Regions from separate parts of the Bacillus sp. SRL543 genome, predicted to be linked through region 1. Evidence: riboswitches for the same ligand, from Rfam matches in the RefSeq annotation. Region 1 holds a riboswitch; each other region holds the start of a gene.

What was found. Region 1 has a riboswitch for cyclic di-GMP ahead of AC4E8B_RS04120 (EAL domain-containing protein). Riboswitches for the same ligand answer to the same signal wherever they lie in the genome.
Region 2: another riboswitch for cyclic di-GMP. It lies ahead of AC4E8B_RS06320 (diguanylate cyclase domain-containing protein); the one in region 1 lies ahead of AC4E8B_RS04120 (EAL domain-containing protein).
Region 3: another riboswitch for cyclic di-GMP. It lies ahead of AC4E8B_RS03575 (amidase); the one in region 1 lies ahead of AC4E8B_RS04120 (EAL domain-containing protein).

The regions. Positions count from the first base shown of each region.
Region 1 covers NZ_OZ481794.1:773,663-783,902, reverse strand. The annotation lists gene AC4E8B_RS04150 (MBL fold metallo-hydrolase) at 31-852, shown strand; gene AC4E8B_RS04145 (methyltransferase domain-containing protein) at 1,187-1,804, shown strand; gene map (type I methionyl aminopeptidase) at 1,864-2,613, opposite strand; gene AC4E8B_RS04135 (type 1 glutamine amidotransferase domain-containing protein) at 3,028-3,552, opposite strand; gene AC4E8B_RS04130 (lysine N(6)-hydroxylase/L-ornithine N(5)-oxygenase family protein) at 3,614-4,933, opposite strand; gene treR (trehalose operon repressor) at 5,042-5,767, opposite strand; cyclic di-GMP riboswitch class I at 5,883-5,965, shown strand; gene AC4E8B_RS04120 (EAL domain-containing protein) at 6,017-9,325, shown strand; gene AC4E8B_RS04115 (class I SAM-dependent methyltransferase) at 9,382-10,240, opposite strand, start outside.
Region 2 covers NZ_OZ481794.1:1,208,110-1,218,349, reverse strand. The annotation lists gene AC4E8B_RS06335 (hypothetical protein) at 1-2,004, opposite strand, end outside; gene AC4E8B_RS06330 (glycosyltransferase family 2 protein) at 2,001-3,413, opposite strand; gene AC4E8B_RS06325 (HEAT repeat domain-containing protein) at 3,413-4,459, opposite strand; gene AC4E8B_RS06320 (diguanylate cyclase domain-containing protein) at 4,460-6,079, opposite strand; cyclic di-GMP riboswitch class II at 6,154-6,238, opposite strand; gene AC4E8B_RS06315 (hypothetical protein) at 6,273-6,443, shown strand; gene AC4E8B_RS06310 (ATP-binding protein) at 6,531-7,793, shown strand; gene AC4E8B_RS06305 (GNAT family N-acetyltransferase) at 7,803-8,315, opposite strand; gene proC (pyrroline-5-carboxylate reductase) at 8,312-9,136, opposite strand; gene AC4E8B_RS06295 (DNA-3-methyladenine glycosylase) at 9,307-9,912, shown strand; gene AC4E8B_RS06290 (spore coat protein) at 10,046-10,240, shown strand, end outside.
Region 3 covers NZ_OZ481794.1:670,060-680,299, reverse strand. The annotation lists gene AC4E8B_RS03615 (Ger(x)C family spore germination protein) at 1-866, opposite strand, end outside; gene AC4E8B_RS03610 (spore germination protein) at 863-2,455, opposite strand; gene AC4E8B_RS03605 (GerAB/ArcD/ProY family transporter) at 2,449-3,567, opposite strand; gene AC4E8B_RS03600 (hypothetical protein) at 3,567-3,815, opposite strand; gene AC4E8B_RS03595 (FAD-dependent oxidoreductase) at 4,027-5,550, shown strand; gene AC4E8B_RS03590 (DUF4097 domain-containing protein) at 5,655-6,608, opposite strand; gene AC4E8B_RS03585 (DUF1700 domain-containing protein) at 6,605-7,168, opposite strand; gene AC4E8B_RS03580 (PadR family transcriptional regulator) at 7,155-7,484, opposite strand; gene AC4E8B_RS03575 (amidase) at 7,640-8,518, opposite strand; cyclic di-GMP riboswitch class I at 8,564-8,650, opposite strand; gene AC4E8B_RS03570 (hypothetical protein) at 8,739-8,873, opposite strand; gene AC4E8B_RS03565 (amidase) at 8,950-10,240, opposite strand, start outside.

The DNA.
Region 1 (10,240 bases):
CGTGCCAGTAACCATCAAAGGAGGATATCCATGTTCATCCATAAAGACTATCATACAGCGATTTTTCAAAGCAGCTTGTTCAAAACCAATTCTGCCGTGATTGAAACGGAGGACCTCGTACTCGTTGTCGATCCTTGCTGGCTTCCTCATGAAATTGAAGAAATCCGCTCCTATACATACCGCACAGCCGGAAGCCGCCCGATTTTTGTGCTGTACACCCATTCGGACTATGACCATATTATCGGCCACGGCGCTTTCCCTGATGCGGCTATCATCGGAAGCAAAGCCCTTAACGAAAAAGACGGGCAGGAGAAGGGAAAAATAATCGAGCAAATCCTCTCTTTTGATGATTCATATTATATTGACAGGGATTATATACCTTCGTATCCGAAGGCTGATGTCGTGATTTCACAGGACGGGCAGTCACTGGCAGTCGGCGGGACAGAGCTGAGATTCTTCCTGGCACCCGGGCATACCGACTGCGGCATTGCCTGCCTCATCCCGTCCCTGGACCTGCTGATTGCCGGCGATTATCTGTGCGATACGGAATTTCCTTATGTTTATTTTTCCAGCACCGATTATCTGCTCACTTTGGAAAAATTCACGGACAGCCTCGCAGACCACAGCTTCCGGCTCATGATGACCGGGCACGGGCTGCCGGCTTACAGCAACGAAGAAATTTCGTCCCGCATCCATTCCTCCGCCGATTATCTCGCAAAACTGAAGGAATTCGTGACAGAAGGAAAAGCTGATGAAAGCTATATACTGTTTGAAAAATATAAATATCCCCGCATCATGAAGGATTTTCATGATGGCAATATTGAATTGATGAAGAAAGAATTCGGAAACTGACGCCCGGCACAAGCCGGGCTTTTTCTGTGGATAAACAATTTTCCGACAAAATACCCCTGTGGATAAGTGTGATTTTTCAGAAAGATATACACTTTTGTGGATAGTTTGACTGTTTTATGGGGATAAGCCTCATAATAGTAACCTTCCATTCCCTTTTCCATATTTATATACTACACTGCGCGAACGATTGAATATGGTGAAAAAAAGCATGAAATGGAAAGGATGCACAATGACAGATTCCCAAAAACATTATCATTGTCCTTTTTGCAGTCAAAGCTTTGACTCGTTTATTCCGTGGCCGGATTTTTATGACTTTCCCAGCCATACCTATGAAATGTGGAACAAAGAAACCGCCATCTGCCCTATTTGTGAATCCCTTGACCGGGAAAGGCTCTACAGGCTTTATATGGAAAGGGAAACAGATCTGCTGAAAGAGAAGCAGCTATTATTGCATATTGCCCCTGAAAAGAATTTAAGGCAGTGGATCAGCAGAGAACCAACGGTCATCTACCTTGCAGGGGACCTGATGCCAGAGGATGAAGAAACCATTAAGATGGATATTCGGGCCATTCCTTATCCTGAGGGCAGCTTTGATGTCATCCTTTGCAGCCATGTGCTGGAGCATATAGTAGATGACCAGGCTGCGATGAAGGAGCTGTATCGGGTGCTGAAGCCAGGCGGCTGGAGCATTCTGCAGGTTCCCATCAGCCTGAATCTGAAGAAAAGCCTTGAGAACCCCTCGATCACTTCTCCCGAAGAAAGACTGAGGTATTTTGGCCAGGATGATCATGTCAGGCTATATAGCAAGGAAGATTTTACTGGCAGGCTGGAGGCTGCAGGCTTTGAGGTAGAACAATACGATTTTGCTGAGCACCACGGCCTCGAGGAAGCAAGGAAATATGGATTGTCCGCTGGCGGCACCCTTTATATCGGAAGGAAAAAGGCCCGGTGAATATTCACCGGGCCTCCCTATTTGTAAAAAAAGACAGATCCGAAGACCTGCCCTTCTTCCTATTCCTGATCAGTCAAAATCAATGTGCCTTCCTTCGTAACGGCAATCGTATGCTCATACTGCGCAGAAAATTTGCCGTCAGCAGACCGTGCTGTCCAGCCGTTATTGTCCATTTTCGTGTCATATACGCCGACATTGACCATCGGCTCGATTGTGAAGACCATGCCTTCCTTGATGCGCGGCCCTTTTCCAGCAAGGCCGAAATGCGGAACATCCGGCTTTTCATGGATGACATTGCCGATTCCGTGGCCGATGAAATTGCGGACAACAGAAAAGCCCTCACCCTCGACATAAGTCTGGATGGCGTGGCCGATATCCCCGATCCGCTTGCCGGGCACCGCCTGCTCGATCCCTTTATAAAGGGCTTCCTTCGTGACCTCGAGCAGCTTCCGGTGCTTCTCGGAAAGATTGCCGACCGCATACGTCCAAGCAGAATCTGCCAGTGCGCCGTTATATCTGACAACCATATCAATGGTGACGATATCGCCGTCTTTTAATTCTTCCCTGCGCGGAAAGCCGTGGCAGATTTCATCATTGATGCTGGCGCATGTCGCATATTCATAGCCTTTATAGCCCTTCTGCTCCGGAGTCGCACCGTGCTCCTTGAGGAATCCCTCAACAAACTCATCGATCTCCCAAGTCGTCACGCCCGGCTTGATTCTTTTGGCAATTTCTTTATGGCAAGCGGCGAGAATTTCGCCCGCTTTTTTCATCGCTTCAATCTCACGCGCTGATTTCAATACAATCATCACTTTACCTGCCTTCCCCGCTCATTTATGTAAGACCAGTTTTTTTGATAGCAAAAAAGTCCCTTTCTCTATCTTATCGCGACAAAGGAAGAAATTCAAAAGGAATGAAGCCCGATGTACTTTACTACTATATGTATCCTTGGCTGGGTATGCCACAAAACAGCTGAAGCCGGACTCAAGGTACTGGAATTTGGTTTCTTTTATGCTGAAAAAATGGCCATTCTCCCTTCATTTTGGAAGATTCATCCTAGAATTTGATTTTTTCTCCCCAAATTACGATTTATTCTCCCTACATTCAGCATGATTCTCCCCCAAAACAGCAATAATTTTTCCCGCTTACAAAAATACCCAAAACCACACACAAAAAAAAAGAGCGGGCCACGCTCAACCAAGCGCCCCGCTCCTGTCAGTTCATTATTTTGAAAGAAGGTTCAGTGATTCTTTAATAAACGCCGGGATATCATCCGGGTTGCGGCTTGTTACCAGCTGGTTCTGGCATACGACAACTTCCTGGTCCTTGAAGTTGACGCCGGCGTTTTCCAGGTCGACTCGGATGGATTTGAAGCCAGTTGCATCTCTGCCATCCAGTGTTTTTGCCGTGATAAGCAGCTGCGGCCCATGGCAGATCGCCAATACCGGCTTCATGGCATCCATGAATGATTTAGCAAACTGGACGAAACGGTCATCGGCACGAAGCTGGTCAGGAGAAAATCCGCCTGGCAGGAATAGTGCATCAAAGTCGGAAGGACTTACATCATCGATTCCTTTATCGATTTGTACGGTTGCGTCTCCCTGCTTGCCTTTGACAGATTTGCCTGCTTCCTTCTCGATCGCCGTAATTTCATGTCCCGCTTCTTTGAAAGCTTTTGCCGGATCTGTGTACTCTACGTCTTCAAACATATTCGTAATTAAGCATGCGATTTTAGCCAATTGTGTCATCTCCTTTAAAATTGATCACATTAATGAGATTTCCCTCCCTGGGCAGTGATAAAACCTTGTTTTACAGCACAACCTCTTCTTCCCGAGGAGAAAAGCGGTGAAAGACGTTTTTCTTGTTGTTCTTATAGATCTCTTTTTCAGCGAGCGTGTTGATGATCCGCCGGTTCCTGTCGACTGACAGGCCAAGATGGGTGGCAGCGGCCCCATGGGAATGCTCGATATTCGTCAGGGTGAAGATCCTGTTTTGGCGCTTCTTTTTAAAAAGGATTTCATAAGAGAGAGACACCTTGAATTCGCGCTCGCCCTCCCAGAGAATGTCTCCTCCATAACGGCTGAGCAGCCATTCCGGCAAATGCGGCCGGTATCCTGTGGCCAGGACAACTTTTTCAGAATACAGCTTGAATGGTGTTTCGGACTGCTTTTGCTGGAGCTGGAGCCCGAAGCCGGATGATGTGCGCTCCATTCCTTGAAGTTCGGCATGAGGCTGGATCCGCGCTTTGGCAGACTCTCCTCCGATGGTCTGGTGATAAAGCTCTTTGTAGATATTGTCCAGCAGCCCCGGCTCGATGCCATTGCGGAGGCCGTTCAAAGTATCCAGTGAATGAATACGTTCCTCGTAAGGCAGGCTGTGAAAATAGTCCACATATTCCGGCGAAAAAAACTCCTGCCCGAGCTTTGTGCTTTCCAGCTGCAGGAATCCGGCAGAGCGGGCCAGCCAGTTCAGCTGAAAATCATGATTTTTCTGGCATTGAAGCAAATCATAAAAAATTTCCGCGGCACTTTGCCCTGAACCAATGACACTGATGGACGCGCCGTCAATCAGCTTTTCCTTATGCTGCAGATAGCGGCTGGAGTGGATGCAGTCTTCCCCCAGGAAATATTTCATATGGTCCGGCACCAATGGTTCATTCCCTGTGCCCAAAACCAGATTTCTGGCAAAATAGGTCTCTTCCTGCCCTTTTTCCATATTCAGCACAGTCACCTCGAAAAAGCGCTCTCCATTTTCCTCCCGGTCCCGCACATCCGCCACTTCCATGCCGAATCTGCAGTTGTCCAGGTTTGAAGCTGCCCATTGGCAGTAGTGGTTGTATTCCTTCCTCGGGATTTCCAGCCGGTGAAAATAGGAAAATTGTGTCAGCCTGTCATGTTCATGCAGATAATTTAAATACGTGTATGGGCTCGTTGGATCAGCAAGGGTGACCAGATCATCCAGAAACGGCACCTGCATCTCCGAGCCTTCGATCAGCATGCCGGGATGCCAGGAGAATTCGGGCGTTTTGTCGAAAAAGAGGGCCGTCAATTCAGGGGCCTTCTGCAGCATAGCTGCCAGGCTTAGATTATATGGGCCGATGCCGATGCCAATCAGACTGTATATTTTCATACTCTTATCCCCTTATCCAGGATTTTTGCAATAAAAAAACTAACAGACATTTATCTGTTAGTTTTTACCCATATTCCCTCTTCTTCAAGCCAAGCCCTGCACATCCTGTCAGCCGGAAGGCGTGTCCATCCGCCTCGCAAAATCGACAAAACGGAACTTGTCCGGCCGGTGCCGCGACTCGGTATATTGAAATAGCGATGCATCATCAAAGTAGATATAATTTTTCACCACAACGACCGAATGGTAGCCTTCCAGGTCGAGCATCCTCCGGTCTTCCTCTGTCGGATCTTCAACCGTGAATTCCTTTTTGGCAAAACTGATTTTCTGGTTCAGCGTATTCTCGATATACTCAAAAATCGAATTGCGGCAAATCTCCTCGGTCAGGCCGGGAACCAGCTTCTCAACCAGGAAATCCTTATCAAGGATGATCCGCTCGCCTTCAATCTTGCGCACACGGCATACTTTCCATATCTTTTCCTCTTCCTTGATATGAAGCTGCCTCATCAAATCAACATCCGGGAAAGATAGCGCAAACTCCGCCACATCGGTTTCCGCCTTCTGCCCCATTTTTCCCGCCAGCTCCTTGAAGCTGACCAGGCCGGAAATCGGGAACTGCAGCTTCTTCAAATCCAGCACCATCGAGCCCTTGCCCCGGATCTTCTGGATGAACCCATTCTGCGCCAGCAGATTCAGCGCCTTCCGGATCGTTTCCCTCGAAGTCTCAAACATCTCGGTCAGCTCATTTTCTGACGGAAGAATGCTTCTTGCAGGATAATATCCATCCTGGATCTTTGATGCCAGGTCTTCGTATATGAGCAGATATTTATTCTTCATTATTAATCACCTATGGATAGTGTAACGTTTTTTTATGAACTTGAAAATGGCTCAAACTTTAAGTAGGTATATATTACCATTAAAATACCTAATTTCCCATTAAAGGTATATGGTACTATATAAGTGGCAAATTTTATGAAAGTAAAAGACGCAAAGCTGCGGGCCTAAGGCTTTTGCTATGGCAGCCGGGCTGCTTGCTATTTTTTTAGCATGACACCTTGCCAGATTACTAGAAAGGTGAAGAAATCATTGAAAAAAATAGAAAATCACAATTTGAAAACAACTATTCAAGAACCAGGTGTCCCCCTGGTTGAAAATATACATATCTATGAAAGCTTATTCTTGAACACATCAGACCTGGCTTACATACTGGATAAAGAAGGCCAAATCCTTAAAGTAAATGAGGCGGCCGTTAAGGCCACAGGATTTAGTGCACAAGAAATTCAAAAGAGGGGATTTTTTCCCTTTGTCTGCAAGGAAGACCTCCCCAAGGCAGAGACAAGCTTCCAGGCAGTATTGCAGGGTTCTACCCAAACACATATTTTCCGGATCAACCGCAGAGACGGCGGGCTGATTCTGTTAAACAGTGTCGCCATCCCGATTATCCAGGAAAACCAAACCATCGGGATCATTGGGATCTCAAAGGATATTACAGCTGAAGAAAACTTAAAGCAAAAGCTCAGCATAAGTGAACAGATGTACAGATCTCTTTTTGACAACCATCCGGATGCCGTATATTCACTGGATTTAAACGGAGATGTGACAGCCTTTAACGATTCCCTCGTCCGTTTGTTCCATTATGATCCCGACATGCAAGGAATATCTTTCAGGCAATTTGTTGCCCCGGAATCTATGAGCCTTGTGCTGCACATGTTTAAACTGGCCGCAAAAGGAAAACCGCAAAACTACAATATGACCGGCATCAACAGATCCGGGGAAAAGTTTGATGCAAATATCACAAATATTCCTATCATTACAGATAATCAGATAACCGGCGTATTCGGGATTGCCAAGGACATCACAGAACTGGCTGATAAGGAGCGCATGCTGCAGAAGGCGGAGGAAAGGCTGAATCTCGCCCAGAAAACGGCTGACTTTGGATATTGGGACTATTATTTCAAAGAAGACTTCGCCTACTGGTCTGAGCATATGTATGAAATGTTCGGAGTATCAAAAGAAGATTTCAATCCTTCCTTTGAATACTACAAAACGTTCATCCACCCTGATGATCTATCGGCATTTCTGAACCGCTATCAAACATCACTTTTTGAAAAAAGGCCCGCAGATATTGAATACCGGATCATCCGGAAAGATGGCAGTGTACGCCGGATGCACCATCAGTCCACCTTGATCCTGGATGAAGGCGGCACCCCTGAACGGGCGGTCGGTATCACGCGTGATGTTACGGAACAGCGTGAGATAGAGAACATGCTGGCGGAAAATACGGAGCAATTCAAGAATTTTTATAATAATGCAGATGTGGGTGTGTGGTCGCTTGACCCTGCTACCAAAAAGGTTTTGATCTGTTCCGATGCTATTCTTGCCATCTACGGCTATACCAAAAAAGAAGTATACAGAAATCCGAATATATGGAATATGTCCATTCACCCTGAAGATGCACAGGAAGTGATGAACAACCAGAATAAAATATCAGAAGGTCAAATTGTCAGGCAGCAATACAGAATCATTGCAAAAGACGGTGGCCTTAAATGGATCAGCGACCACCTCATCCCCATCTATGATGAAAGCGGGAAGCTCATTCGCCTGGATGGCATTGTCGCAGATATCACAGCCCAAAAGCAGGCTGAGGCACAGATGGAATTCCTCGCCTACCATGACTATATGACAGGCCTGCCGAACAGGAGATTATTCGACCAGACCCTGAATGAGGTGTTCCAGGACAAAGATCCTGAAAAGTTCGCCATCATGTACCTGGATCTTGACCGCTTTAAACATATCAATGACACCCTGGGCCATCCAATCGGCGACCGGCTGCTGAAAGAAGTTGCCGGGCGGATTAAGGATTCTATACCAGATGACCATTTTGCGTCCCGGATGGGCGGGGATGAATTTGCCATTATCGTCCCAAAGGCCGCAAGCATCGAGGATGCAAGCATGCTGGCTGCAGAAATAACCAGCAGCATCCAAAAGCCGTTCCATATTGAAGGCTATGAATTATTCATCACCGCAAGCATCGGGATCAGTTTGTACCCCCATAATGGGAGTTCTCCGGAGGAATTGGCGCGTAATGCAGATGCAGCGCTGTACCATGCCAAGCAGATGGGTAAAAACAGCCATCAAGTCTACAACGCATCCATGAATATTGAAGCGTTCAAAAAGTACTGCCTGGAGAGGGACATGCGGAATGCATTGAAGACCGATCAATTTTACATAGAATTCCAGCCGAAGGTCCAGCCCAGGACCAACAGGCTCGCAGGTGCAGAAGCCCTGCTGCGGTGGAGCCATCCGGATTGGGGCATGGTATCCCCAATGGAATTTATCCCTGTGGCAGAAGAGTCAGGCCTTATCGTTGACATCGGCGACTGGGTGATCGAAAAGGTGATTGGGAGAATGGAGGAATGGCAATTAAGCGGCCTCCCTCTTGTACCAATCTCCATCAATGTTACAGGACAGCGGTTTTATCAAAATAACCTGGCAGAAATGATCGGGGAGCTCTGCCGAAAGCATGGAATTTCACCCGAACTGCTGGAGCTGGAGCTGACTGAATCCAGCTTGATTCATTATTCAGACCAGGTCCTGCAGGAGCTTGAAATGCTTGGAAAATTGAAAATCAAACTGTCGCTGGATGACTTTGGCACAGGATACTCATCACTTACGCACCTGCGGAAATTCAAATTCAATACATTGAAGATAGACAAATCCTTCACCAAAAATATCACCTCCAACCTGGAGGACGCCACAATCACTTCAAGCTTGATTGACATGGCCCATGGATTGAATATGAAAGTAGTTGCGGAGGGCGTCGAAGAGTTCGAACAGCTTGATTTTTTAAAAAAGAAAGGCTGCGATGAAATCCAGGGATTTCTCTTTTCCCGGTCAGTTTCGGATAGCATATTCAGGGATTTTCTTAAACAAGGCTTCGTCCAGCCGGACAGCGCAAAAAATACGGACAAGCTGAAGAAACAGAGGAAATATTTCCGGATCGACCTTCCCCTTCCGCTCAGTGCAGACCTGACCATTTTGAAGCTGAAAGATAAAAAGGTGGAAATGGGCAAAACAGAGGTCCTGATTGAAAATATCGGACCAGGAGGCGCCAGATTGTATACCAGCATCAAACTGCCGATCAGACAGGATATCCTCTTCCAGATCCAAACCAAAATTTTTGGGGAAACACTCAGCCTTGACGGGCATATAGTCTGGAAAGAAGAAAAATCGGATCTTGTGACACAGTATGGGCTGGAGTTCAGCATAGATAACAAGCGCCGTGAAGAGCTCACCAAGCTTCTGAATGACATACAGGGACCTGCCGAAAAAGGCACCAGGATTCCTGGCTCCCGGCAAGTAGAGGCAGAATGCCCGGTTGATTATTTTGGCTAGAGTGCCGCATTGCCAGCGGCATAGAAAAAAGACGGAGCCCCTGCCCCGTCTTTTTTCTATGCCCGTCCCATCTCAACAAAATACCAGCCGCCTTCTGTAATGATCGGCTTGAAGGTTTTCATTTCCATCCCGAGCTTATCGGCAATCTTCATCATATCCTCTTCCGTCGGAGTCGCATACAAATTTTCAAATGCCGAGAAAAAGCTATTGAAGACGCTTGAAAACTCCTCGCCCTTCTTGGAATGGAGGATCGGGGTGATGACCGTGATCGTCCCCTTATCAGAAAGCCAGCCGCTGATGCGCTCAAACAGGCCTTCCCGCTCCTCCGGCTCAATATAATGCAGGAGATTGTTGATCATGATCAGATCTGCCTTTTTCTCCGGCTCATAATCCTTCATATCTGCATGGACGATGCTGATATTCGGATTGTCAGCGCAATTGCCGGCTGCAGATTCAGCTACATCTTCATTCACCTCGATGCCGGTCATAATAATCTCCGGATGCTTCTGGGTGATCCGTTTAAGGTAACCTCCTTCGCCGCATCCTACATCCAGAATCGAACCAATTTCATTATTTTTGATCACCTTGGACATCTTCGGCAATGCCAGCTGCTCTAAAAGGGAGGAGGTCCGCGCCACAGTCGGGCCGTGCTCGTCGTTGTCAAATGTGTTCAGTTCATTTTTCCGCAGCATTTCCGGATAAGTCAGCAATGTCGGGATATGAAGCTCCATCATTTCCTTCAGGATCACACCGGTCGAACGCGGATTCTTCGGCGATGAGGGGAGGCTGAATTTTGAAGCGGTCTTGATTTTTCCGTCGCGCTTCTTTTTCAGATGCTTGACCGCCAGGCCGACTTCGACCCACCTGGTAAGGAGCTCCTCCTGATAATCATGGGCGGCCGCAACCTCGCGGACC
Region 2 (10,240 bases), 430 kb from region 1:
TATATAATTCACATACTTCTTTTCATAATTCAGAAAATCAGGATAGTAAGGGTAAACATGGTAGGAAGCAAACATCCCGGCTTTAAAGCCTTCTGCAGGCAGGATGTGATTCGGATCCACCACCGCTTTATCTTCATCCTCCGAAGGCTCTGCCGGATGGTCAAGCAGGTCGGTGGTCACCCAGTTTGTAAAGCTCATCGTATGCTGCCAGCCATATTGCCCTGATTCATACTCTGCCGTATAATCCATCATCCGGGCGATCCATCCTTCAAACGGGGAAGCATTTTCAGCCTGAAAATATTTCCCGGAAAAAGAACCTTTCCCCTCATTTTTGCTATTTGTCTGTAATACCGCTTCAGGATCCCACTCAATCCCGATCATGAATCCAAGCACATACTCAGATATATCATACTTATATTCCCCCGACGCATGGCCCGGCCGTTCCGGCAGGCTTGCGTTTCCATGGACAATATCGACCATGTGCTTCAGTTCTGTTTTAAAGTCATCCGTTACCAGACTGGCAAATGCGTTTTGTTCACCGACAAGATTTTCTTCGTTCACCCACGTCCCATGGAATAAATACAGAGGGTGTTCAGCTGTTTGATTATATTCATAGAAAGCTTCATAAAAACCGGGCGGATGGAGAGTATATACACGGACAGCGTTTGCATTCATGTCTCCTATTGACTTGAACCAGCGGAAATATTCGTCTTTCGTGATGGCTGTTTCCCCCGGAAAGGAGCCTGGCTTTGCAATGCCCATATTGACGCCCTTAATCAGGAGATCCTCCCACTTGCCGTCTTTTTGTATTTGGATGTACTCGCTTCCGGTTCTGCTGTTCGTTTTAATCCCTTCAAACTCGGCAATTTCAGGCTTTTCCTGCTCACTTTGCAGGCCGGTGCCCCTTTCCATAATGGTTTTCATCAAGGGGACATACGTATTCCAATAGAAAGAATTGCGGGAACTGAATTTCCCCTTCCAGATATCAAGTCCCTTTGTTTGATAAATACCGGGAACCTCCGCTTCATCCGCAAAGTCCCCTGCAAAATAATAGGAAGAATATTTCGCATTCACATGCTGGATGACTGCCGGAATGACGGATGGGATTCCGTAGCCCTCCAGTTCTTTTTCAGCTTCCTTTTTAAGGGGAAGCTTGTAGGTTGCCAGCACTTCCTCCTGATCATTGGCTTCCACGATATCAAACCAGTATGAATAGCGGGACTCTCCTTTTACAGCCAGCTCTTTTTCCCCAGCGTCCGTGTAGCTGAACAGGGCTCCCTCACCTTTGAGGTCGTCTTGTCCAAAGACAACAATATGGTTGTCTTTGTTTACCAGGACGAGTCCAGGGCCCTCATGCTCCCAGCCCTTTTCCCCTTCTTTTCCCTGCTCCTTCACCCAGACAGGGACCTCGTCAGATGATAAGTCAGAAAAATATCTGCCTATCCAGCCGCTCCAGCTGATATTCAAAAGTGAAGTGATTTTCTCCCGGGCCTCGTCATCGGTGGGGTCTGCAAAGGTATTGAATTCTGCAATCAGCGTCTTGCCCTCCGAGTTCATCAGAGCTTCCCTGAGCCTGTCAGCCTCTTCAGACTGAAGGCCGCCATATATGCTGTCCGACCTTTCGCCGAGCTTGTTGCTGCCGAAAAATTCCTCTTCATAAACACCGTATTGGTCAGCCAGATAATAGAGATCATATTTATCCAGATTTTCCGGGAGGGGCTTTACTTTATATTCATCTTCCCCGAGCGGCTTAAACCCGCTGTAGTCGCTCTTTGTTTCATACTGTTCGCCATTTCTTCTCTGCCATTTTCCATTGTTCAGAATCCAGACAAGCCCCTTATGCTCCCGGTAAGTTCCGTCAGGCACTGTTTTATCGATAATCAGCACCTCGAGCGTCCTTTCCGGTGCAAGCTGCCAGATCCAGAAAGGGCTTGTAAGGAGCAGAAGCAGGCCAATGACCAGCCCGAACACAACAGCCTGGGATTTTGTAAGAACTTTTCTCATTCTGACACACCTTTTCTTTTCATTTCTCCCCAGCTCTTATCTCCCCTGATCAGCTTCCAGATGCCTTCGCACCTCCAGAATACCGTTAGAGGGCGATACCATAAGGTTTCTGTCAGAGAGTAGAAGAACAGCTTCAGCAAATCAGAAACCTTCGGATATTTGCGCAGGCTCCATTCTTCAAGCAGAACTGCTGCCATAGAAAAAATAGAACCGTAAAGACAGGAAAGCAGGAAGATCAAAATAGCAAACTCTAAATAAATTCCTCCAAGGAACAGGGACAGCACCACATAGGCATAGCCAAGCAGCTCCACAATCGGCCCGAAAAATTCAACAATCCAGAAATAGGGGAAAGAAATGAATCCGATCGCCCCATATTTAGGATTAAAAGTCAGCTTTCGGTGAGTCCACAGGCTTTCGAACAGCCCCCTGTGCCATCGACCCCTCTGCCTCCTCAGGAAGGTCGCGCTTTCCGGCACTTCCGTCCAGCAGACAGGGTCGGGGACATAGACGATTCTCTTCTTGAGCCCTTTTTCTTTTATAAGCCGGTGCAGCCTGACGACAAGCTCCATATCCTCTCCGACAGTGTCGGTCCTGTATCCTCCTGCCTCCAGGACCCAGCGCTTAGAGAAAACGCCGAATGCGCCGGAAATGATCAGCAGGAGATTATGCCGGCTCAGCCCGATCCGGCCCATCAGAAAAGCCCTTAAGTATTCAATGATCTGCATGATGACGAGCGGTTCTCTGGCAAGCCCTACCTTCAGCAGGTTTCCATCCCTGATTTCACAGCCATTGGCAATCCGGATGCTCCCTCCGGATGCGATCACCTCTTCATTTGAATCAATGATAGGCTTCATCACTTTAAGGAATGCATCATGCTCCAGGACGGAATCGCCGTCCAGGGAACAGACGTAAGGATAATGGGATATATTCAAGCCGGCGTTGAGCGCATCGGCCTTTCCGCCGTTCTCCTTATCGATCATATATAAATTGGGCAGCAGGCGTGACTGGTAAATTCCTTTAATTTCCTTCGTCTCAACCTGCTTTCTGACAGCCTTGTCCACTTTCTTCATTTCATAGTGGCCGATCATTTTTTCCAGCGTCCCGTCCTTTGACCCATCATTCACAACTAGGATTTCGTACTCAGGATAGCTGATGCTCAGAAGGGACCGGACACTCTGGATGATCCCTGCTTCTTCATTATAGGCAGGGACAATGATGGAAACGGGCTTCGTATAAATTTCACTCATATATTCCTCATAGATCTGGTCGCGCTTAAGGCGATATTCCCTGCGCAGCTGAATCATCGAAATAACAAGAACAATTGTATAAAAAACGATGACAATAACCATGTAAACAGCAATGAACCAGCCAAAAAACAAAACGGCATTCTCCCATAAACCAGCCAGCATCAGCGGTGCTCCCCTTTTTGAATCCATTCCCAAGCCATATCCCTGGCATAAGGATCTTGCGAATCATCCATTATTTTCTGCAAAACCTGCTTCCCTTTTGAAAAGTTTATAATCGACTGGCCAGCCTGCGACCGGACATACCAGGACGGATCATGCAGAAGTGCTGCAAGCCTTGGCAGCAGGCCCTCGTCTTTCATGCTGCCAAAAAGCTTGGCGGCAAGCATCCGCTCCTGCCAGCTTGGAGATTCAGCAAGCTCCACATAAGGTGCTATATCTTCTGTATATCCTATAGAAGCCAATGCTTTCAATGCCCGGAGCCGCAGTTCCCCCGTCCCTGAAATGAACACTCCTTCCACAAACGGCAGATGGCCGAGCCTCTTGCTGACAGCCATTACATCGAGTACAGCAAACTGGACCCGTTCAGGGCAAGTTCTGAATCCTTCAGCAAATCGGTCAAAACCGGTATCATCCAGCCGGATTAAAATATTCCGGAAATCAAATTCCGAGAACGGCAAGCTGCGTGACTCCAGCAGCCCGAGCAGGTTTTCATATTGGAAATCTGCAAGGATTTTGAATGCCTGAACCTTTTCTGAGGAAGTGCTCCCTTTGCTTTCAACAATCCCGAGGACTTCTCCCTGCAGGCTTTTCAGATGGAAATCTTCTATATGATAAAGCGCATTCATCCTTGTGCTCCATCTCCTGCTTTGAAGTCCCTTCTTGTAATGGGCCTTCAGATATGACTCCGCGAAAATGGCCAGATTGGTCCTTTCCTGCTCTCCTTCTAGAATATCTGCATAATGACTAAGTAGCTCCTCCGCAGCCAGAAGGCTTGCCGGATCGGCCAGGTCAACATCCTCCAGCAGCTTGCCTTCATTTAAAAAAGAAAACAGCGGAAGGTTCAGCTCCTGCTTCCGTTTTTCAACCTTCCGCCTTGCAGATATTTCAAATCCTTTTCTAATCACGAGGTAAACGAGTATAGCTGTCAATATCCCTGTGATGGAAAGAGCCGCTGCAGCGAGATAGAACAGTTCCCGATCCAGCATCATTTACGACATCCTCTGGATCAGGCGCTGGATCCTCGCCTGGAGCTCAGTGATGCTGAACGGCTTTGTCACATAATCATCCGCCCCAAGCTTCAATGCCCTGGCAATATCATATTCCGTCTTTCTTCCTGTCAGCATTAAGACATGGACACGGTTGGCATTCCGATTTTCCTTCACTTTCTGGAGAACTTCAGTCCCATCCATCACAGGCATGATTCCGTCCAGAATAAGGAAGTGCTCCCCTTTTTGCTCCATCCGGCCGGATTGAAGGAACTTCTGCCCATCCTCATACACCTGGATATCCAGTTCTGTATGCTCAAATTGCATGGACTGCAGGATTTTCATGAGCATCGTTCTAATGATGGCATCGTCATCAATAACCGATACATTCAGGACTTTCCTGGAATGGCCGCCTATCAATTTATTCGCACTTTCCACCCTTGCCCGGCCGTTTCGCTTCGCTTCATATAAAGCCTGGTCAGCCGTCTTGATCACTTCGGTCACGGTTGCAGAAGAATCATGGACCATATAAACGCCGGCAGAGAAGCTCATATTGAACTCTTCCCCATTCTCTTGGAACGTACGGCTCGAAAAGCCGGAAAGGAGCCTTGAGATGACCTCCTTGCTGTCGCGGTCATTCGTGCGCGGAAGCAGCAGGATGAATTCCTCCCCTCCATAGCGGAACACAATATCCCCTATCCGGACATGATCCTTCAGATACTGTGCAAACTCCGAGAGGATCCGGTCTCCCGCTGTATGGCCGTACGTATCATTTACTTGCTTGAAATGATCCAGATCCAGGACTGCGACAGAAAAATGCTGATTGTTCCTTTCAAGCTCCTTCAAGTAGCGTTTAAGCGAATCCTTCAGGAACCTGCGATTGTATACCTGAGTCAGTTCATCTATGAGGACCGACTGGTCAAAAATCTGTTTCCTGTCGAGATGCCGCTCCACCCTGATAAGGAATTCCTCCAGGTCAACGGGCTTGAAAATAAAATCGTCTGCTCCGAGCCTGTAAGCCTTGATTCTCGTTTCCCTGTCATTCTGGATACTGATCATCAGCTTAGGGATGAACTTCTTGTTCGTATGCTTTTGGATGTCTTCCAGTATATGAAACCCGCTTTTGCCCGGAAGATTCACATCAATGATGATACAGTCGGGGTTCATGTCAAAATATTGGTCGACAGCCTTTTCCGGCTCAGTATTCGCAATCACCATCCAGCCCTTGCTTTCCAGTGCATCCTTAAGGAGGATCAGCATGGAAACGTCATCATCGATCACCTGGATCAATGGCATATTTTCATCTCTCGGCAGCCCTTGCTTCTCCTCTTCCTTCTGGAAATGTTCATATTCATAGCTCAGGCCCATCAGTTCGTATAAGAAATCCCGCAGCTCCCGGTTTCCCCAGACTTTTTCGCTGCTCTTTTCCACCTGGTCCATCAGTTTGCCTGCCACCTGATGAAGTCCAACAAGCTGCAGGGTTCCCGCTGTTCCTTTTATAGAATGGAGAAAACGGTAGACATCCTCATTTTTCACAGGTGATTCCGAGTCCTGCTCAAACCATAAAATCATTTGGTTCTTAATTTTTTGAAACAGCAGTGTTTTATATTTATCAAGTTTCATTTCCGCACCTCTTTCATCCTGAGCTTCAGCCAGGAAGCAGAGGCGCCCCCGGCCAAAATAAAAACCAGCCATCATAGAAAATTGGCCGGTTGCACTAGTCACTCCCAACGGTTTAAAGTGCCCAAATAAAAACCGCTCATCACAGTGTCCTATATTCGAAATATCCCCCTTGCATTTTCTGTCGAAACAGCAAATGACAAGCCAATTAAAATATATGATTCCTGTCATATTAAGTCAATATAATTTTATCTTCTACTTTGAGTATACCGAAAAATCAAACCGGATGCTGACGCCAATGTGCACCCTTGATAAAATGGTAGATTATTACCATACCCAGCCGCTGTCTGAATCTGTCGCTAAATGAGGGTTTTTGTCAATAAGATAGCATTGTCGATTGAGACAGGTATTTGTAAAATTAGGAATATATAACTAAAAAATGGAGGACAAAGCAATGGAGCATATTAAAGACCTGCTGTTCAACCTGCTGATCATTCTAATCGTCATGCTTTCTTTCCAGCTCCTTTTTGCCAGCCGCCTTCAATCGCTTTTTCTGCGCCACCGCGAATATTTTATTGCCGGCATCAGCATCATCACCGCTTCCTTGTGCCTGGTGAGTTCAATCAAGATGAACAGCAGCTTCATATTCGATCTGCGGTGGATCCCGTTCCTGCTGGGGGGGTTGTACGGAGGTCCAAGAGTGATACTCGCCCTGCTGATATTTGTCATTTTTATCCGTATTCCCCTCGGCGGGATCGGGGCTGCCTATAATATTTTAACCGGGCTGATTGCCGGCTTTATTGTATACAAGCTCCATCCATCTTTCATCCGCATGGACACCAGGGGGAAGCTGTTTACCGTTTCACTCCTGTCTTTTATCATATCCATCGCATCTTTCATGCTTCTGCTTTCCAGAGCAGGAATGGAGGAGTGCCTGGAATTCGTTGTTATCTATACAATCACTCAGACAGTAGGGACATTTCTGGCAGCCTACACCATCGAGCTGATCGTACAGAACCAGCAGCTGAACTGGGCAGTAATGAAGACAGAAAAAATGGAGGTCGTTTCCCACTTGGCTGCCAGCATCGGCCATGAAGTAAGAAATCCCCTGACCGTAACGAAAGGATTTCTTCAGTTATTAAAAGAAGAAGAACCTGATAGGGGAAAGCGCTCGTATTATTTAGAGACAGCCCTCGAAGAGCTGAACAGGGCGGAAGTAATCATCAGTGATTATTTAACATTTGCCAAACCGCATTTGGAAACAAATTCCTGTTTTTCATTAGAAGAAGAAATAAGAAAAGCGGTTGAATTGATAACCCCCTACGGGAATGCCCATTCTGTAGTAATCTATTGCGACACAGAGGAAGAAATATTAATCAAAGGGGAAGATGCAAAGTTTCAGCAATGCCTTCTCAACCTGCTCAAAAATGCCATTGAAGCAATGCCGGGCGGAGGCGTACTCTCTATATCGGCGAGACTGCAGGACGACAAAGCCGCACTCTTTATTTCTGATACTGGCAAGGGGATGACATCCGGGCAGCTCGGGAGGCTGGGCGAACCTTATTTTTCAACAAAAGAAGGTAAAGGAACGGGGCTTGGAATGATGGTGGTCTTTCGGATCATTGAGGGAATGGGCGGAAAAATAAAAGCAGAAAGCATTCTGAATAAAGGCACCTGCTTTACCATCCTGCTTCCTGCCGAAAAATCTCCTGATTAGCGGCTGATCTCACACATGTTCAAATGCGGGCGGGTACTTCACCGTCCCGCTGATTCCAGCTAGGGAGCCTTCCTTAAATTCCATCGCCATAAATACCTCTTCCGGTACAGGAAAAGGTGAAAGTATCTCAAAGACCGCAGAAGGCCGGAACCCAAATCTCGGATAATAACCTGGGTGTCCCAATACAACGGCGTGGGCAAAACCCAGAAGCTCCGCCTGTTTCAACCCTTCTTTAATAAGAAGGGATCCCATCCCTTCATTTTGGCGCTCCGGCATGACGGCTGCAGGGGCAAGCGCCAAGGTTGGGACTTCCCCCTTCCCTGTTTCAATCACCGCCCTGCTGAACATGATGTGCCCAACGATTTCCCCTCCATCTTCTGCTGCGAGGGATAGTTCAGGTATATACTCCGCTGAACTTCTTATGGCTCTGACCAGGGCGGCTTCATTTTCCCTGCCGAATGCAGCCCTGTGGACATTCTCTGCATTATTAAAATCAGCTTCCTGCTCTTTTCTGATGATCATTTTTCCTCCTGCTGGCTTTTTGCCAGCTTTTTTGATTTATCTGTACAGCTTTGCATCGCCGAAATGACCGCCGATCTGAAGCCGTGTTTTTCCAGCTCGGCCACCGCTTCTATCGTGGCACCCCCTGGCGTACATACCTGATCTTTTAATTCCCCGGGATGCCTGCCAGTCTCAAGTACCATCTTGGCTGCACCCAGCACCGCCTGGGCCGCAAGCCGGTATGATGTTTCCCTTGGCAGTCCCTGAAGGACGCCGCCGTCAGCAAGGGCCTCAATGAACATATACACATAGGCAGGCGAAGAACCGCTGATGGCAGGTATGCTGTCCATCAGCTCTTCTTCTATGAACTCTGCTTTACCAAAACTCTCGAATAGTTCAGCAGCTTCCCTCCGTTCACTTTCGGTCACCTGCCTGCTGGCAGCCAGGGCGCTCATCCCTTCCCCGGCAAGAGAGGGGGTATTGGGCATAGAACGGATTGCTTTTATTTCCCTGCCGAATGCAGACTCAAGAAACGCAAGGCTGATCCCTGCTGCGATTGTGATGATAATGGCATCCTCAGAAACACTGCCGCTGATTTCCTCAATCACTCCCTTATGAACATCAGGCTTTACAGCCAGAAATAAAAAATCAGCCTGTTCAGCTGCTTCCTTATTATTAAGGGTCACTCCGATATCATATGTATTCTTTACATAAGCAAGTGTTTTCTCCGTCCTTGCGCTGGCCATTATATCATCCGGCCGGGCCATCGCCGATTTCAGCATTCCCCCGATGATTGCCTGGGCCATTTTTCCGCATCCTATAAAACCAATTTTCTTATTCATCATTTCACTTCCCTGCATCATTGCTCCCTTTATTATACTTCCTGCCCTGCCTCATTTCCAACTTCCGGTTAGCTCTGGGTGTTAAAGGGTAAAATGGAAATGCTCCGCGCTTAACTGTGCGGAATTTCATTTTTTCTTCTGCATTATGAACTAAAGGGAGCGATTGAATAATGATGGACAGGAAACCACTGCCGCCCGGGTTTTACCGGCAGCCGACCATTGAACTTGCCCAGGCCCTTCTTGGCTGTCTATTGATAAAAGAAACACCTGATGGTACAGCCGCTGGATATATTGTTGAAACAGAAGCCTATAAAGGCCCTGAAGACAGGGCTGCCCACAGCTATAATAACCGCCGGACAAAGCGGACTGAAGTTATGTTCGCAGCCCCTGGGGCCGCCTACACATACCTCATGCACACCCACTGCCTGTTAAATGTCGTCAGCGCTGAAAAGGACAAACCGGAGGCTGTGCTCATCAGGGCCATTGAACCTGCGGAAGGAATCTCCCTGATGAAAGAGCGAAGAAAGATGGACAATCTGAAGAATCTGACTAACGGGCCCGGAAAGCTGACAAAAGCCCTCGGTGTGACGATGGACGATTATGGACGGCTTTTTTCTGAACCGCCCCTCATGCTTGCTGAAGGCTATACCCCTGATGAGATTGCTAAAGGAAAGAGGATCGGGATAGACAATTCCGGCGAAGCAAAGGACTATCCATGGCGCTACTGGATAAAAGGCAGCCCGTATGTTTCCCGTCATCAAATAGAGTCCTCATGATGGATGTTTATTCCTTATTTAACTGCATCTGCCCCGCATCATTATCTTCCTGAAGAACCACAATAGTTATGTATGGTCTTCACCATCAAAGCCCTTCATGAAGGGGAAAATATTACTAACTGGGGGTAGTCAGATGCAGCAGTTTAACCAGCAAGGACAGGCAGGAATGAACACAAATGAACAAATCCCGGCACATATGAATCATGGCGGACACGAAATGCTGGATATGAAAGAAGTCCTTTCAAGCACTGTAGCTGCAATCGATCAATTCCTTATGTTCAGCGGGCAAATCCAGGATCCGCAGCTTAAGGAAATTGCAAACCGCCAA
Region 3 (10,240 bases), 100 kb from region 1:
ATGTCAATCTTGACCTTCGCCTTGCCGTCTATAATCCGTGCTTTTGTCTTTGTTGTTGTATTATAGATTCTGATGTCAATATAGCGGTTGTCTCCGCAGCCGATTGTTAAGCTTGTATTCTTTATTTTGTCCTGCGTCCAAAGGTAATTCCTTGCATCCTCCAGATCTAAAAAGCCTTCCAGCCTGCCGCCGTCGAAAATAGCAAGGGAATCAAGTACGACGAGTGCGTCCGGTGTTACTTTTTTCATGTTATCTACACTCGCCCCTTTCCCCGGGTCTCCCTTAATTGCCACAGCAGCCATCACCGGCTGCCGGCCGGGGGACGTCCAGGCGCTGATCACATCATTCAGCCTCACCCCGGGATCACCGCCCCAAGTCTCTTCCATTGTATTCAGCTGTGTATGGAGCTTAAGTGAAGTGGATTTCTGGAACTGATAGGTCACCTTCAGCACATCTTCGGCCCTTACTCCTCTTGCAATGACAATATTAAAATCATCCCGCATCTCCCTGTTGCGCTCCAGATAATCCAGGAACTCCAGCATCCCTTCCTCTGCCAATTCTTCACTGATGATCAGGGTCCTCATATGCGAGTAAACAAGATTCCTTGAGATGCCCTCGCTCATCTGGTTCGTCAACTCAGACAGGGAATTTCCTTCTTTTCCGTACACAATCGAAGGTGCGTTGCCGCCGGCAGTCCGGTTGTTCAGCTCGGCTGCGTTAATGCCTTCTACGGACAGGTAATATTTTGCATCTTCTCCCTTGTCCACTGCCATGCCGGTGACAACCGTGACCTCAGCCAGCTCTTTTTGATCCCAGCAGCCTGACAGCAGGCAGCAAACTGCTATAGCAGCCATGATTTTTTTCATTTTCCCGGGCCCCCATTCATTGGAGGAGGAGAAGGGGAGCCAGTCTTAGGCTGCTTCTCTTCTTTTTGCGGCTTTAAATAGCTGGGCCTTTTATTCATGCTCCAGAAAGGGAAGCGGAAGAACACATCTTTCTGGCTTTCAATGATGAAAGGAGCTACAGGGGCCAGATATGGGACGCCGAAGGAGCGGAGCGAGCTCAAATGAGCCACCATCAGAACAAGCACAATCAGTACGCCGTAAAGGCCGAGGATGGAGGCGGTAATAATAAGCAGGAATCTGAGCAGCCTGGAAGCGTTCGAGAAGCTGTATGTCGGTGAAACAAAATTGGCAATGGCAGTAATCGCGACTATGATAACCATAATATTGGAAATGATCCCCGCCTCGGCTGCAGCCTGGCCGATGACGAGCGCCCCGACGATCGATACAGTCTGTCCGACTGCGCGCGGCATCCTGACTCCTGCCTCGCGCAGGATTTCAAAGGTGATTTCCATCAGCAGAACTTCAATCACCGCAGGGAACGGCACCCCTTCCCGCTGTGCGATCACACTCAAAAGCAGCGTAGTCGGGAGAAGTTCGTGATGGAACGTAAGAATCCCCACATACAAAGAAGGAGTTATAAGCGCGATCATAAATGAAATATAGCGGATAAAGCGTATAAAAGTCCCCATAAAGAAGTTTTGGTAATAATCCTCTGATACGGAAAAAAAGTCGACAAGTACAGCAGGCACTAGAAGTACAAACGGCGTCCCGTCAACAAGGATGGCCACCTTCCCCTCCAGGAGATTGGCCGCAACCGCATCAGGTCTTTCTGTGTTAAGGGCCAATGGAAAAAGAGTAGCAGTTTTATCTGCAATCAGCTCTTCGATATTCCCTGATTCTAAGATTGCGCTTGTGTCAATTTTTCTCAGACGCTTGCGTACCTCTCCGACAATTCCGCTGTCGGCAATATCCTTCATATAGCTGATAAAAACGGTCGTGCCCGTATCATTCCCGATGGTGAATTCCTCAAATTGCAGCCTTGGATTCTTAATCCGCCTGCGGATGAGGCTGACGTTTACCGATAATGTTTCGACAAATCCATCCTTTGGGCCCCTGATGACAGTTTGGGTGCTCGGTTCAGTAATCGACCGGCTTTCAGTAGTGGGGACAGGAACGGAAATCGCCCGGTTGACCCCTTTAAAAGCAAGGATAATGCTCCCTGAAAGCATGTAATCAGTTATTTGAGGTACTGATTCTGCCAGCTTATAGCCTGCTCCCCTGCAATGCTCCTTGCCGAAGCTCTTTACATCATCAATATTTTTTACCCTTGAATCCGGCCCGGACTCTTTGGCAATTGAATGAATGATTTCTTTAAGCGCATTGCTGTCGACCATGGTCTCCAGATAGAAAAGAAGGGCATCAGTCTGTCCAGCCTTGAGCTCTTCGATCTTCAAGTCGGCCGAAGCGCCAAAAATGCCGGATAACTCCTCTTTAAGCTCATCAAGCTCATAGCTGTCGAGGTTCGCACCGCCGGTTTCCCGGGCAGCTTCCTCCACATTCTCTTTGCCGGCTCTTTTTATGCGCTTGAGTGATTTAATGCGGTTCAACACTTCACCCCATTTTTCCCGGAATGCTTCCGGCTGCGGTTCTTCCACAGCAAAACAGCCAGGAGGACAGATGGAATGCCGAATTGCATCGGCAAATGAACAAAATATGGGACTAAAACAAGCCCCTCTTCCAGATGGTCGGCAAAATTGACTGAAATCAGCACAGAAAACAGGGACACGACCGCTGACATAGGAAGGGCAAAGTATCGGTAAGGCAGCCGGAACACGTACTCCAGCCCTTTCAGCGCTCCAAACAGGAACACTGAGCCTTTTATAAGGATGCCAAGCATCATGATGAAAACAACGAGTGCATCGATCCGCTCAATGAAATTGCCGATGGAAACCTGCCTTGCCGCACTGAGCATCGGAAAATTGGAACGGACCATCGCATCTGCCCCAAGCGTCATGACCATCAGGATGGTTGCATGAGTCAGCAGCAGCCCGGCAATGGCTGTCCCCATTAATGAAACTCTTTTTACATATTTGAAACTGGTTACTTTCCCAAAAATGACAGTAAAAGCTATAAGCTCGCCGAAGGGAAATACAAACAGCGAAGGAAAAACAGCTTTGGCCACCGGCATGATGCCTTCGCCAAGGACCGGCTCAATCCGGCTGAACTCCAGATTCCCGCTTGCGAGCAGGAATATCGTCAGCAATAGTACAAACAGCACCACATAAGGCGAAAAGATTTCAGACGTCCGTCCGAGCACTTCAATGCCAAGGTAAAGGATATAGCCCATCGTCAAGGCGATGGTGAGGGAAATCATTTCAATGGGCGTATTGGGAAGAATGGCAGACGCGATCAGCTCGCCAAAATCCCTCACCACCCTGCTGGATATGTAGAGAAAATAAATGATATATAGAAATGCCGCCGGAATCACAAGATAGCGCTTAAAGCAGTGCTCCATGATTTCATAAAGATTTTTTCCGGGAAGGCGGCTGATCAGGAACCAGTAAAAGTACACAATCCCCATTCCCAAGCCTGTAGAAATGATCATGGCTATCCAGGCATCCTGCTCGGCACCCTTGCCGACACCGATGATGATCGCACTGCCGAGAAGGAAATTTATGAGCAGTGTCAGCAGCTGGCTAAGCGATATATTTTCTTTCAACATCAGCTCCCACTTCCCTTCTGCTGTGCTTTTTCAGCCCTTTTTTTCTTATGAAGCCTTAAGTCTATAAGCAAGCTTGAACCCAGGCCAAGGAAAAAAACAAACAATGCAATGACCCTTCCCGCGGCGATTTCTGCGTAAAAAATATTCAGAACTGCTTCACGGACTGTACTTTTAAAAACAAACATATCAAAGAGAAGCGTCATCACGAACATACTTGCGGAAACCAATATAAACGAAAAAGTGACCATCTTATCTTCCCATCCATTTTAAAGTTGCTTTTCTAGTATTTAAATTTACTGCTTATTTTATCCAATAAACCAGCCCTATCCTCAACTCTTTTTCCAGCGATTATGTTTGGGCCCAAAAGGGTATGAAATTTACATCAGCTATGCAGAAGAACGAATATGCCCCCCTTGGAAAGGAAAGATTATCTAAAAGAAAACCCTGAGGAGGAAAATTATGAACCATTCACAAATGCCGCAATACCCGGAGCCTTACTGGAGGGAAACCCCGCTGTCATCTTATGCAGCCCTTAACGAAAACATCGAGACTGACGTGGCAATCGTCGGAGGGGGGATTACAGGCGTTACTGCGGCCTATCTTCTTGCTAAACAAGGCCTTAAGGTCACTCTCCTGGAGGCTGGGAACGTATTAAATGGAACCACAGGCCATACGACCGCAAAGCTGACTGCCCAGCACGGAGTCATTTACGATGAGCTGATCAGCCACTTTGGGGAAGAAAAAACGAAGCTCTATTATCAGGCGAATGCTGAAGCCATCACTTTTGTAAAAAACCTCATCGAGGAAAAAAAGATCGACTGCGATTTCAGCATGGAAGATGCTTATATTTACGCTGTTTCCGACCAGGCTGCAAGCAAGGTGCAAAAAGAGTATGAAGCTTACCAGAAGCTCGAGATCGACAGCAGCTTTGCTGAAAGCATTCCATTTAATATAGACATCAAAGGTGCAGCTGTCATGAAAGGGCAGGCACAATTCCATCCCCTGAAATTCCTGAAGGTGCTTCTTGAGGAATTTACAGCAGCAGGCGGTAAAGTGTATGAAAACACAACAGCTGTCGATGTTGAAGAAGGACAGCCTGCCACGGTCAAAACAAGGGACGGCCATACCGTCACAGCCAATCATGTCATCGTCGGCTCCCATTTCCCCTTTTATGATGGCAAAGGCTTTTATTTTGCAAGGATGCATCCGGAACGATCCTATATTGTTGCCGTCAAGACCAGGGATGAGTATCCGGGGGGCATGTACTACAGCGCGGATCAGCCGACGCGCTCCCTGCGCTATACGCCGGTAAATGGCGAAAAGCTTGTCCTTGTGAGCGGCGACAGCCATAAAACCGGGCATGAGTCCGATACACTGAAGCATTATGAGGCTTTGGAGGAATTCGCTGAGCAGGTCCTTGGCATAGAGGAATATCCGTACAGATGGTCAGCACAGGATTTGATCACTTTGGACAAGATGCCTTATATCGGTCCAATCACCGGCAGCTCTCCTAACATCTATGTCGCAACCGGCTACCGCAAATGGGGCATGACCAATGGGATTGCCGCCGCCCATCTGCTGACTGATTATATTGCAGGAAAGGATAGTCCATATAAGGACGTATTCACCCCTTCCCGCTTTAAAGCCGATCCAGGCATCAAGGAATTCATCAAAGCCAACACTGATGTCGCCGGCCAGCTGATTAAAGGGAAGCTCGAATACATCCCTGCCGAGCTCGATGATCTTGAACCAGACCACGGTGCACCTGTCATCTTCAACGGCAAACGGGCCGGTGCCTACCGCGATAAAGAAGGAGCCCTCCATATCGTCGACACCACCTGTACCCATATGGGCTGCGAATGTGAATGGAATAATGGCGAACGGACCTGGGACTGCCCATGCCACGGCTCGCGCTTTTCTTATACCGGGGAAGTCGTCGAAGGTCCGGCCGAAACTCCGCTTAAAAAAATTCAAGGTGAATGATTTGGAAGCTCCTGCGGCGTATTCTGCGGGGGCTTTCTATTTAAGGCAATATGCAGTCCATACAGCATAAAAAGAGCTGCCCTGGATAAGGACAGCTCTCTCTATTAATTCAAATTAAAATCTCCAGAAGCAGTGTGGACCTTCACCACATGCTCTCCTGGACCTATTTTTCCAAGAATCCTGTCTTCTTCTTTTTCTTCAAAAAGGAATCCATCCAGCTGGACCTTGCCCTCTCCGGAGGTTGCCTTAAAATCTACCATCATGTCGCTTGGCTCCTCTTTGAATGAAATATTGACATCCCCGCTTGCCGTTTCGGCAGTAATGCTGGCTGCCAGCTGATCATTGCTGATGTTCAGGTCGCCCGAAGTGATTTTTGCAAGAATATCCCCGGACAATCCGTTGATTTCGATATCCCCTGAAGCCGTATATAAATCTGCATTCTCAGCGGTTGAGCCTTCAATTAGCATATCCCCGCTTGCTGCCTTAAACTTCAATTCCTTCGCATTTGAATCTACTACCCTTACATCTCCGCTCGCCACCTGGATTTCCATTTGGCCTCCGGCTTCCATTTTCTTCAGTGCAACATCACCGCTCTTTGTCTCAAAAATGCTGTCCTTGCTTTGAATGTTTTCCGCTTTGATATCGCCGGATAATACCTGGACAGCCAGTTCCTCATATTCCTTTTTCGGAAGAAGCACTTCTATTTTCACATCACGAATGATGACAACTCCCATGCGGAACATATTCTTCACATCAAGGTCGACATTCAGGGTGCCATTATCCTCGCTGACCTTCAGTTTATAATCATCCTTCAGTTTTTTGCTGACTTTCCCCGTTAGTGCCACCTTTATATCTTCTTCGCTGCCAGCCTCCCTGATTACCACATCAGTCGAAGCGCTATTTACCGAAATATGCCGGATGGAACCTGCTTCTATCGTCTCACTTTGATTGATATCAGCCGTGTTAAAATTCAGACCTCCCGAAGCGCTGAGTGTAATGGCTGAACCGCCGACACCAATCAGGAATAAAACGACCAAACCTGCCACCAGTTTCTTCATGCCGCCTTCTCTCCCTTTCCTTTGACTAGCCTGACATTGAATTTGATATAGCCGAGAAGTACCCGGTAAAAGAATTTGCCAACATAAATCATTCCGATGCTCAGCAGCAGGCCAAGGCTGAACAATGCCAGCGAAGCAAAGAAATTCAGCGTAATATCCTCAAAGCCTGTAAAAAAGGATGACCCCAGCAAAGCAAATGGCGATAGTGTCAAAACGAGTGCCACCGCACATAGTGAAATATAGACGCCAGCGAGGCCGACCAGCGGCCCAAGTATAAAGACCAGATTGAAAAAGCTGAGGCTGACCGCTGCCGTTGCCGCCTGAAATATATTAGTCACTGACTGCGTCTTCTCCGCTTTGACGATCCTGTAATCTGCAAGAAGATCGCGCGCTATCACATGCGGGTCGCCAAGCTCCTCCATGATCTCCCTTTCCGACTTGCCATTCGCGAGCCCGATTTCAAAATGCTCTTCATAGTCATACAGCATTTCCCGCCGGTCATACTCCGGCACCTTACCAAGCAGCTTCTCAAGCCTTGCCAAAAATTCATTGCCTGCCACTCGACTTCCCCTCCTCAACAAATTCATTAACCGCCAATGAGAACTGCTGCCACTCCTCGACCAGCATATACATATAATCCCTGCCCTTTTCTGTCAGTGAATAGTATTTTCTGGGAGGCCCTTCAGTTGATTCTGCCAGATAGGTTGTTAAATACTCTTCTTTTGTCAGCCTTCTGAGCAAAGGATAGAGCGTCCCTTCAGCCACTTCGATTTTATCCGAAATGTTCTGTGCAAGTTCATAGCCATATTGATCTTTCTTTGAGATCAGCAGCAGCACGCACAGCTCAAGAACTCCCTTTTTGAATTGAACATTCAATCCTTGCACCTCCACCGGTAGTGAACATTATTCAGTAGTCATGTAAATTCTTCCATCACTTCACAGACCCATCATACAATACACTACTGAACATTGCAAGGTACTGAACGTAAAAAAATACCTATTTATTACAAATAGGCATTTTACCGATCATATTATGGTTTCATATCCATCCAGCTTTGAAGATGATGGACAGCCATGCTGACATGGGAATTTGCGGAATAGAAGTCACGGACAAGTGAAAGCTGATTCTCCATTTTTGCTGTGCCTTCTTCATAAAAAGTAATATATGCGGCTTCTGAAGAGGCACCTGTCTCTGCGGCAATTTCTATCTTTTTCCCGAAGCGGGCCGCAAGCTCAACCTCGGTCCTGGACAGCTCGATCATTCCGTTAGGGCCTTCTGCCATATCCCTGTATGCCATGATGGTCACACTATCTGTATTCTTTATGACCCAGTCTGCAAGAGAATTCCTGCCGTATTTATTGCTGAACATCATTTCATCAAACCAGAAAGGAATATCTGCCCCGAAAGGAAGATGGAGGTCTGCGCACAGAGATGCTGCCTGTGCCATACGGGTCTGATAATTCACCACAGTGTTTTTGTAATTGCTTTCCCAGCCAGGCAGAAGATAGGGTTCAATATCCAGGTGGATGCCGGAAAACTGCTGGGAAGGGGCTGCCTGCTCCTGATAGGAAGATACCCATGAGAAGAAGCTGAGCATGGCCGCCTCCCCTTTTGCCGTCGCCCATTTAGGAGCTCCATCCAATGCATGGACACTGATTCCGCCGGCATTTGCTTTTTCTATAAATGATTGGTAGACAGATGCTGGCAGGCTCTGGTCAATCTGCAGATACAGCCTATCTGCCTGCTTGTCCCCCAGGAATCGAATGATTTCATCAGACCTGTCCTTTATCGCTGCTGTGTCCCAAAGCCAGGTTGAGCGGTTCATATCAGCAGCCTCTCCTTTCACGGGGCAGGCTGCAAATACGAGCAGTACAGCCAAAAAAGCTGTTTTGAAAAATTTTACGGTCATCTTCAGTTCTCCTTTTTATGATGCCATGACATCCATAAAAAGGAGCCCGGCAGCCTGGCAGCCATCCGCATGAATGCGGGAAGGCCCATAGCTTTGCGTCCCTGCCTTTCGACAGGTTTGCCTTTATCAGTTGTTTGTTAATTTGATTATAATCACTTTTCAGGAAAAATAAAGATATTTTTTAAGCAAAAAGACCCCCAAGTGCTGGGGGCCTTCTTCTTTAGTCTTTTGGCTGGTTTTCTTTCTTGCTTTTTGTGCCGGTGTTGAATTCAACCAGCTCTTCACTTGTCCAGCCTTCTCTTTTTTTATTATTGTTGCGCTGTGCGTTTGCATTTCCAAGTTTTGTCCTGCCCATGCTGCCTCGCTCCTTTACTAGCGTTTTCTCTGGTAGTATGGGCCTTTTCACAGTGTGTTATTCTGCTTTGGCAGCCTTACAGGAGAGGGGCTTTCCTCACTTTAGTACCCTGCTCGTAAGCATAGGCCATGCTGATCAGCCCGGGTTCTGAAAAAGCGGTCCCGGTAAATGTAATGCCAACCGGTTCATTTTCCAGAGAATATCCTGCTGGAACTGTGATGGAAGGATACCCTGCCTTTGCCGGAATGCCCGCCCCAAAGTTGTTAGGCGTCACGATGGCATCGAGATTATGCTGTTTCAGGACATGGTCAATTCCCTGCTCGGTTGAAAAATAGATATCTTCTTCGAGTGAGGATATGTAAGCTTCCTCAGTCAGGGTGCCGCTTGTTTTTTCGGCTGCCTCCAAGATGGTCTGCCCGTATTTAAGGGCCGCGCCACTGTTTTCGAGGTTAAAGGCGATCACATCCTCAAGCGATTTTACTTTAATATGCGGAGCAAGGCCGCGCAGATAGGCGTTAAGATCTGCTTTGAATTCGTACGTAAGCACATCATATTTCCATTCATTTTTCGTCGAAGGAATTTCTACAGAGTCGACCACTTCAGCGCCAAGAGCCTTCAGCTGTTCAACCGCATGGTTCATCACTTCAAGCTTGACCCCGCTCAAATAATCGAAATACACTTCGCGTGCAATGCCGATTCTTTTTCCTTTCAGCCCGTTTTCATCAAGAAAGCCTGCAAACTCGGTATAGTCTGACTCGGGATTGTTCTGGACAGCAGGATCTCTGTCATCATTGCCGGCAAGCACATCCAGAAGATAAACTGCATCCCTGACCGTTCTGGCCATAGGGCCTGCCGTATCCTGGGAATGCGCGATCGGGATGATGCCCCTTCTGCTGATCAGTCCGACCGTCGGTTTGATGCCGACAAGCGAGTTCTGGCTTGCCGGGCTGAGAATCGAGCCTGACGTCTCCGTTCCGACAGCCACTGCCGCAAAATTCGAAGCGATGGCTGCACCTGAACCTGAACTGGATCCGCCGACGTCAAAATGACCCGGTCCATAAGGATTCAGCACCTGCCCGCCCCTTGAGCTGTAGCCGCTCGGCATGCCCTCTGTCATAAAATTGGCCCATTCGGTCATATTCGTTTTCCCGATAATTACGGCCCCGGCCTTCCTTAAGGCTTCGGCCACATAGGAGTCTTCCATTGCCACAGAATCTTTCAGAGCAAGAGAACCGGCACTGGTATGCATTTTATCGGCAGTATCAATATTATCCTTGATCAGGACAGGAATGCCGTGCAGCGGCCCGCGGCTGCCCTTCACCTTTCGCTCAGCATCCAGTGCTGCCGCGATCTGGACAGCATCCGGA